3 linked regions of the Bacillus pumilus genome follow. The protein of the gene in region 2 interacts with the protein of the main gene of each other region in a pairwise test. Links are inferred from orthologs where the notes say so. Each region holds a gene or a part of one and is shown on either strand. Other genes may lie near its edges.

The links.
Region 1: the proteins of ftsZ (region 2) and ezrA interact in binary tests that used the Bacillus subtilis proteins (3 or more experiments, as listed by UniProt). The link is inferred for Bacillus pumilus from one-to-one orthologs.
Region 3: the proteins of ftsZ (region 2) and CKW02_RS09985 interact in binary tests that used the Bacillus subtilis proteins (3 or more experiments, as listed by UniProt). The link is inferred for Bacillus pumilus from one-to-one orthologs.

The regions. Positions count from the first base shown.
Region 1 is NZ_LT906438.1:2,653,653-2,656,683, forward strand. The notes cover bases 27-2,979. They hold ezrA (septation ring formation regulator EzrA), read right to left. Parts: upstream 2,379-2,979; coding sequence 675-2,378; downstream 27-674. Other genes in these bases: brnQ (branched-chain amino acid transport system II carrier protein), read left to right, coding at 27-430; hisJ (histidinol-phosphatase HisJ), read left to right, coding at 2,719-2,979. Also shown: more of brnQ, read left to right, coding at 1-26; more of hisJ, read left to right, coding at 2,980-3,031. UniProt on the Bacillus subtilis protein: Negative regulator of FtsZ ring formation; modulates the frequency and position of FtsZ ring formation. Inhibits FtsZ ring formation at polar sites. Interacts either with FtsZ or with one of its binding partners to promote depolymerization.
Region 2 is NZ_LT906438.1:1,480,009-1,482,888, reverse strand. The notes cover bases 11-2,812. They hold ftsZ (cell division protein FtsZ), read right to left. Parts: upstream 2,084-2,812; coding sequence 938-2,083; downstream 11-937. Other genes in these bases: ftsA (cell division protein FtsA), read right to left, coding at 2,117-2,812; CKW02_RS07475 (S8 family peptidase), read right to left, coding at 11-646. In the rest of the region: more of CKW02_RS07475, read right to left, coding at 1-10; more of ftsA, read right to left, coding at 2,813-2,880. UniProt on the Bacillus subtilis protein: Essential cell division protein that forms a contractile ring structure (Z ring) at the future cell division site. The regulation of the ring assembly controls the timing and the location of cell division.
Region 3 is NZ_LT906438.1:1,980,358-1,983,391, reverse strand. The notes cover bases 27-2,982. They hold CKW02_RS09985 (diglucosyl diacylglycerol synthase), read right to left. Parts: upstream 2,103-2,982; coding sequence 951-2,102; downstream 27-950. Other genes in these bases: metA (homoserine O-acetyltransferase MetA), read right to left, coding at 2,331-2,982; CKW02_RS09990 (AIM24 family protein), read left to right, coding at 216-917. Outside these bases: more of metA, read right to left, coding at 2,983-3,034. UniProt on the Bacillus subtilis protein: Processive glucosyltransferase involved in the biosynthesis of both the bilayer- and non-bilayer-forming membrane glucolipids.

The DNA.
Region 1 (3,031 bases), 1.2 Mb from region 2 along the record:
AGAGTATTTCTCGAAGTTACTACCTAAGCTTTCGTATAAAATGGTCGTTACACTCGTGACATTATTCAGTTTTATCATTTCGAATTTTGGACTTGCTCATATTATCGCTTTCTCTGTACCAGTTTTAACTGCGATTTATCCGCTAGCGATTGTGATCATTGTTTTGTCACTTGCTGATAAGTGGCTTGGACATAGAAGACCTGTATATGCTCTCTCTTTAATTTTAACAGGTTGCGTTAGCTTATTTGACGGCTTAGCAGCAGCGAAACTTCCAATCGATCCAATAAAAGACGTCTTCCAATCAATACTGCCTTTATATGACCTTGGCATAGGCTGGATTGTCCCTGCAATACTTGGAATCGTGATCGGATTTGTAATCTCTCTTTTCACTTCTTCTGCTTCAGAAGAGCGTCAAAAACAAGCGTCATAATATAAAAAAAGCTGAAGTCCATTGATAGGACTTCAGCTTAGATTGTTGACAAAGGGTTAAAATGATCTTTATTTTAACCCTTTGTCTTCGTTCAGCGTGATAGAAAACCTTTGAAGTCTAGGAAGGACGAGCACTGGCGCGGAGCGAATTTGACATTCGTGAGCACCAGCGCGCAGGACTGACAACGAATGCGAGGGTTTGTCTACACGCTGAGCTGAAGTCCATTGATAGGACTTCAGCTTTTTTATTGATGCTGATACTCTTTTTCTTGCTGAGCTAACAGCTTTTGAACAGCTCCGGGTGATGCTTTTTCAACAGCCGCTGCTGCTATATCAAATGATCCGTTGTAATCATAGGCGTAAAATCTTCGTTCAGCCTCTTTCAATTGTTCTGAAAGAATGTGGTTTTGACTTCTAAAACGATTGCCATATTGAATGATTCGTTCAATTTGATCCACTTTACCAAGCATTTCTTCTGTCTCATCCACAACATTTTTGACTGTGTCAGAGGCATCTTTTAATTGCTGATTTACTGCCGGCATGTTGAGTGGCAGGTTTTCCAGCTGCTCGTGCACTTGATGAATCATCTCCTGCGCTTTTTCAGCCCGCTCTTTCATCTCAGCAGGTACACCTGGAATATTGCTTTTATGCAGCTGGCGTACTGTATCTGTCAGCATAGTTTTAAGCTCAGTCAGTGTTTCTCTCGCCTGTAATTCTTCTTTTCTTAACGATTGGAGATGACCTTTAAATGTGTCATGCAATGCTTTTGCATCCTCGATAAAGGTGTCCAGCTGATTGATTTCATCCATTAATAATGAATACGCCACGTGATCACGATCAAGCTTCTCGCGGATTTGTTTCATCAGCTTTTCAATTTCTTCTAAACGTTTTTCGAATGCTTTCTGTTGATCGAGTTCTCCTGCTGTCAGCTTGTAGCTTTCTTTCACAAGAGCCGTTTCTGCCTTTGTTTGTGTATGATCTTGCTCGAGCTTTTCGAATGCTTCTGTGAGCTCAGGCATTCTGCTTTTGATTTCCTGACCTGCTTCTACTTCCGCCTCCAGCTGATCATACAGCGTCTCAATCGCATCATCGATCATTTGCAGAATGCTTGATGCCTCTTCTAAATTGAGTTCATCAATGAGCAATTTTTCTGCCCTCGCAAGCTGTTTGTTTAAAGTCTCCATCTCTTTCGTGATCTGAATGTGCTCCAGCTTGTAGCCTTTTTCTGACATTTCTTGATATCCGTCTTTCAGCTTCGTCAGCTGACCTGGTACGGTTTGTTTGCAGTCTGCAATAAGCTTTGGTACATCATTGATATATAGTTGAAGCTGGTCGAGTCTGCGGTCTTGCTCAAGCAAAATCTTTCTTGCTTTCATGTAGTTTCCGTTTTCTGTTTCTTCCTCGTACTGCTTAATCCCTTCCCAGGCCTCATCTAAGTCCTGCTCCATTTTGTCATAAAGGGTGCCATATAAATGGCTGTACGCAAGCAGATTTTTTCGAACCGTTTGATATTGCTCTTTGACCTTTTCAATGTCCTTGCGATTTTGCTCCTCGCTTGTGACAAGGTCTGCAATTTCTTTTAAAATGTCTTCAATGTTCGAATCAGCAGCACTCAGCAAATCCTCAATATGCGTTAGAACCTGCTTGGCTTTGGAGAATCGATATTTATCAGAATACTCTTCTGCGTCATATAATAGCTCCTCTACCTTTGGAAGATGGGCTGTGACGATATCGTCCCACTCTGCACGCCATCTTTCAAAAAATTGCTCTGTTTCTCCGGTCATTTTTAAGTGTTTGATTTTTGAAATTTCTTCTACAATTGATCTGTTTAAAATTTCAATTTTCCATGCTTCCAATCGGTCAATCTCTTTATATATATTTTTTCTGAGGAAATAACCGACTGAAAACAAAGCAAGCAAAATGACAATTAAACCGATGATAAACTCCATAATGAGCCCCCTTGTTGTGATCTAAGTGATGTCAGGGTAAAAGTGTCCCGAGTAGACCTGAGAACCCTTTCGTGTCCGCTTTGCATTTGTCTTTTTATAAACAGGATCGTATGTTTTCCAATACCATCCATTCACGGTTGTATGTATGTTTTTCAAGAAAGTATTTGAGCGCTTTCTATCATTTGATCACACGTATCCATGTGACCTGCTTTTATGTATGCGGAAGCTGTCGTTTTCATTGATATTATGATACCATGTAACCAGCATTTTTGGTCATGATTTTTCATTATTTTCGCTGATAAACATGACGTTTTTCAAAATATCGACAAGAGGTGACGACATGCTGAAGCAAGATGCACATCTACATACACCGTTTTGCCCTCACGGCTCGCTTGATTCTTTTCATTCTTATATTGAAAAAGCCATCAAAAAGGGATTTGATTCCATAACCTTTACCGAGCATGCCCCTCTGCCTCCATCGTTTCAAGATCCAACACCAGAGCAGGATAGTGCCATGAAGCTCCAAGAACTTGACTCGTATATAACGAAATTGGATCAGTTGAAACAGGAATACAAAGGCCAATTAATAGTAAAAACTGGGCTTGAGGTTGACTATATCAAAGAGTATGAAGAGGAAACAAGTGCCTTTTTAG
Region 2 (2,880 bases):
CGTCATAACCTAAAGCCCACGCTTCTGGAGCATGAACTTGAGAAATGTTCCACTCGACTCCACCTACTGCTTTCATTTGTTTTTTCTGCTTCGTCTTCAAATCAACCGGCCGGTGAATTTGACGGGTTTCATTTGGCAACACTTGATCTACTTCTGGGAAGGCAGCCACCTTTTCCATGACTTCTTTCGTTCCCGTCACCGCTAAACCATTCACAATATAGTACGAATGAATCTCCTTCACTTGCTTTTTCTTTTGTTCCTTTTGTAAATACGTAAGGAGCGCTTCCTGCGTCTTTTCAGACGTTGCTCTTAATTCGGATACGACAGCTGATCTTTTTGTGTATTGCGTTTTAGCCGCTGTTAATTTCTGTTTTTTGGCTTTGATCACCGCTTCCTTCGCCACATTTTGCGTATTTGTTTGCTCTTTCATTTTGATTAAAAAAGTCACCTGATCATCCTGCTGAAACTGCTTCATTAATCTAGATGAGATCTTTGCTTTTGTAGTCTTAGAGGAGACAGCTTCCTCCTGATATGAGGTAGAAGTCGATGTTGCTTGAACCGTCCCAAAGCTTGTCATCGTTAAAGTACCAATCACCAAAAGACTCATCAAACGATAGCCTGCGGTCTTGCGAAACTTCAATTTCAATCAAATCCCTCCTCCTCAAATGTCCAAACAGAGTATAGGTCCCACTCCTTTCCTTCTGTTGTTCATGACAAGATTCATGGTGTTCTATTTAATGTAGTCAAATAAAGTTCATCATTTTGTCGTTTTTTGTAAGAGGGAGTAAAAATGATTCTTTTTTCTTAAACACCATAAGTCAAATTACATATGGAAATTGAAGTAGCTTTCACGTATTTATGACTTTTTGATTAGAAACCCTTATAAGTTGAGACATAAAAAAACCCCTTCCAATGGAAGGGGTTAAGCTATACTCGATTAGCGTTTATTGCGGTTGCGTAAGAACGTTGGAATGTCTAGCGTATCATCACTTGATTGTGTATTTTGTCTTGGCTGAGATGATGGCTGTTGATGTTCCTCACGTTTTACTTCACGTTTTTGAGGAATGGATTGATTTTGCTTTAATCCTTGTCCTAATGGGTTTCTTTGTGATTTTGTCACTTCTGGTTCTTGCTCAATAAATCCAGTAGCGATCACAGTCACCACAATTTCATCCTTCAAGTTATCATTGATGACAGACCCGAAAATCATGTTTACATCTTCGTCAGATGCAGAAGCCACAATATCCGCCGCTTCTTGCACTTCATAAAGACTTAGGTTCGTTCCACCCGTAATGTTCATGATGACACCTTGAGCACCATCGATTGCTGTTTCTAGAAGTGGTGAGGAAATGGCTTTCTTCGCGGCTTCCGCAGCACGGTTTTCACCTGTTGCGACACCAATACCCATAAGAGCTGAACCTTTATTGGACATGATGGTTTTCACGTCAGCAAAGTCAAGGTTAATCAGACCTGGTGTTGCAATTAAATCTGAAATCCCTTGAACACCTTGTCTAAGCACGTTATCTGCCGCGCGGAATGCTTCCAGCATTGGCGTGTTTTTATCAACAATTTCAAGCAAGCGATCGTTTGGAATCACGATTAATGTGTCAACGGCTTCTTTCATAGAAGCAATTCCTTCAACTGCTTGAAGCTGACGCTTTCTTCCTTCAAATGTGAAAGGACGAGTCACAACTCCAACTGTCAATGCACCAGAATCTTTTGCGATTTTTGCAATGACAGGTGCAGCACCCGTACCAGTTCCACCGCCCATACCAGCTGTAACGAAGACCATGTCTGCGCCTTTTAATACTTCTTCAATCTGCTCTTTGCTTTCCTCAGCAGCTTTTTTACCGACTTCAGGATTCGCACCTGCTCCAAGCCCTCTTGTCAGCTTAGCACCGATTTGCATTTTAGTTTCTGCTTTTGATAGATTTAACGCCTGTGCATCAGTATTGACTGCAATAAAATCGACACCTTGTACGTCATTTTCAATCATTCGGTTGACAGCGTTATTCCCGCCGCCACCTACTCCGATTACTTTAATTGATGCTAGGCCGTCTATATTTGTTTCAAACTCCAACATGCTGAATCCTCCTAATCCGTCGAAAATCTAATTCTATTCCCAGAACATATTAAATAGTTTTTTCATTTTGCCCGGTTTTTTATTTGTCTCTTGTTGTGCTTGTTGTGCTTTTTGTTTTACTTTCGGTCTTGGCTGCGCTTCTTTCACTTGTGGTGCAGAAGAAACCGGCTCCATGGATGCGCCTACTTCATGAAACGCCTCATCTGGCATTTGGAATCCAACTTGTCTGCCCTGAATCTTTGCATTGCGATAAGCAAAATGGATCAGACCCACTCCTGTCATATATTGAGGCTCTCTCACCCCGATATAATTCGGACTTGCAATCCTGACATTGTTTTGCAAGACTGTTTGTGCAAGAGAAAGGATACCTGGAATGGCTGCCTGTCCACCTGTTAGAACGAATCCACCAGGCAAATCATGGACACCCATATTTCTTAATTCCTCTGCCACAAAGAGCAGGATTTCTTCCAGCCGCGCTTCAATAATGTTAGCCGCATCAATTTGTGTATACGTTTGTTTTTGATCGGTACCGATCACAGAAACTTCAAATGTCTCCTCAGTCGATGCCTCATCATAAAACGCATGCCCAAATTGTTTTTTGATTCGTTCAGCTTCTTCAGTGGAAGTTCTAAGTCCTATAGACAAATCTTTTGTTATGTTCTCTCCGCCCAAAGGGATACTGTGAGTAGAATAGAGATGCCCGTTTTCAAATACGGAAATCGTTGTAGATCCGCCGCCAATATCGACAAGAGCTACCCCAAGATTTTTTTCATCTTTCGATAATGCTGCCGAGCCCG
Region 3 (3,034 bases), 500 kb from region 2 along the record:
AAAAAAAATTTTCATCACCTAACGACTTTGCAGTTGTTAAATGATGGTTCCACTATACACCATCAAAAGTAAAGCGTCAAGCGGGAGAGCCAAATTTTGAGCAGAATGTTTGATTTTTTTTGACAAATAACAATAATAGCTAAACCGTCCCCATTTTCTGAAACTTTATGCACAGTTTGTCCGTATATAAAAAAAATACAGAAAGAGGTGCTATCATGAATCGTTATACACTCGAAGAATTTGTTCAGAATACGCAGCAGGAAGATAAGGGAGAAGGGGTCTTCGAACTTGAAACATCAAGACTTTTAGAAATTAATTTGACTGATACCATTTGGGCAAAAACAGGTTCCATGGTTTCGTACCGAGGCAAAATCAAGTTTGAACGTGAGGGCGTGTTTGAACATGGCGTCTCAAAGATGTTTAAAAAAATGCTGTCAGGAGAAGGCACTTCACTCATGAAGGCAACAGGTGATGGGAAATTATATGTAGCAGATCAAGGCAAAAAAATCTCAATTCTTCGTTTAACTCAAGGGGAATCCATTTTTGTGAATGGGAATGATTTGCTCGCATTTGAACCTTCAGTCCGCTGGGATATCAAATTGATGAAAAAAGTGTCGGGGATGCTTGCAGGCGGATTATTTAATGTCAAATTAGAAGGACCAGGCCTTGCTGCGATTACGAGTCATTATGAGCCGCTCACATTGATTGTTCAGCCGGGTGACTCTGTCTATACAGATCCAAATGCGACAGTTGCATGGTCAGGGGATTTAAAAACTGAATTTGTGACAGATGTTTCATTCAAAACCTTTATTGGCAGAGGAAGCGGAGAGTCTATTCAAATGAAATTTAGCGGAAGCGGCTTTGTTGTCGTGCAGCCGTTTGAAGAAGTGTACACAACAAATGGAAATCAAGGATAAAGAAAAAGGTGTCCGTCAATGACGGACACCTTTTTATGATAATGCGCGAGCATACGTTTTGTTATTCGTGATGATATCTGATTGCTCAACGATATCTTCCAAAATGGTTTGAGAAGAATGCTTTAAGTGAAGATTTTTCATGTTTTGTTTCATGGTTTCTAACTTTTCTTCATCTTGAAGCAAGTTGGTCACAGATTCTAAAATGTCTTCATGTCTGTTGATGACGATGGCTGCCCCATAATCTTCAAAGAAATGAGCATTTTCCTTTTCTTGTCCAGGGACAGGCTTGTAAAGAATGACTGGGACGCCGATTGCAGTTGCTTCTGTTAAAGTAATGCCACCTGGTTTTGTGATCATACAATCTGTTACTCTGAACAATTCATCAATTTGTTCCACATATCCAAGCGCCTTCAATTGATCTGGATGTGCTTGTTCAAGATCGCTTAGTGATTGTTTCAGCGCTGCGTTCTTTCCGCATACAACAACAATTTGTACTTCACTGTCTAGAAGCAATGCTTCACATAATTCCTTGACATTTTTCAGTACACCATGAGCACCGGCCATAATCAGAAGAACTTTTTTGTTTGATGATAATCCATATTTTTTATAAATCTTCGATTTTGGCACGTCTGCTTCAAATTGTGGTCTAATAGGAATGCCTGTCACTTTGACATCGCTTGGATGTGTGCCGATTTCCACTAATTTTTGTTTCACATAATCGGTTGCAACATAGTACCGGTCGATGTTTTCATGTACCCAAATCTTATGAAGACAGAAATCTGTCATGACATTAAATGTCGGGATGACTTTTCCTGTTTTGTTCCGGTATTCAGGAACAACAATCATCGGGAATGTAATAATAATCATATCCGGATTGTGTAATTGGATAAGTTCATCAAGACGCTTATTTCCCATTTTTAAATAAATGTTAAATTTGCGTTTATTGTAAATTTTATCTACACCGTAATAAAACAAGCGATAAAATTGTTTCCCAATGGAAAAGCTCTTCAAGTATAAATATTGAGTCACTTCCGACACAATGGGGTTTGATTCTTGATACAAATTAGAAACTACAACATGCTCAAAGCCTTGAGATTTGCACTCATCATACAGTGTTTTAGCCACCTGCATATGTCCATTTCCATAATTTGCGGTCAAGATTAATATTTTTTTATTGGTATTCAAGAATATTCACCTCAAATGTAATCAACAACAACAAAACTTCGTACGAAAACTATTAATCTCATAGGTCTACATATACATAAAGATAACATATAAACAGTCAGAGCATATCATTCGTTACGAAAGAATTAAACTAATTTTAAAAAACAACAAGACTAAATTGATAATGGAAGACAGAGCCATTTGTATTTTAACACATTTTGGCCATTTATCATCAGACTACAGTCTATTTTATTCCCAAACGTATGGTGTTTCTTGATAAACATAATAATTGAGCCAGTTCATAAACAGTAAAGTGGCATGGGCTTTCCATCGATTCACTGGGACTAATGTGTCACCATCTTCTATAAAATAGTGGACAGGTTTTTGGACTGTATCATCCTTCAACAAATCTCTTTCATATTCCTGCTTCAATGTGTCCGTATCATATTCAGGATGTCCAGTTAAAAATACTTGTTTATCATCATCTGAAACAATTAAACAAACACCCGCTTCTTCAGAGACACTCAATACTTTCAAATTCGGCGTGTTTTTTAATTGTTCTGTATTAATATCTGTATGCCTCGAATGTGGGACATAGTATACTTCATCGAAACCTCTGACTAATCTTTCTTTTTTCTCTTTCACAAGATGCTCAAATACACCAAATTTTTTCTCTGCAAGCTTGATTTTCTCAATACCATAATGGTGATATAGGCCTGCCTGTGCACCCCAGCAAATGTGAAGAGTAGACGTCACATTCGTTTTACTCCAGTCCAAAATGTCCTGCAGCTCTTTCCAATAGGATACTTCTTCAAAAGCTAAATGCTCAATTGGTGCGCCGGTGATGATCATTCCATCAAATTTCTTATGGCGAATCGATTCAAAGGTCGTATAAAATTCATCTAGATGCTCTCTCGACGTATTCTTCGGTGTATGCGTACTTGGAATCAAAA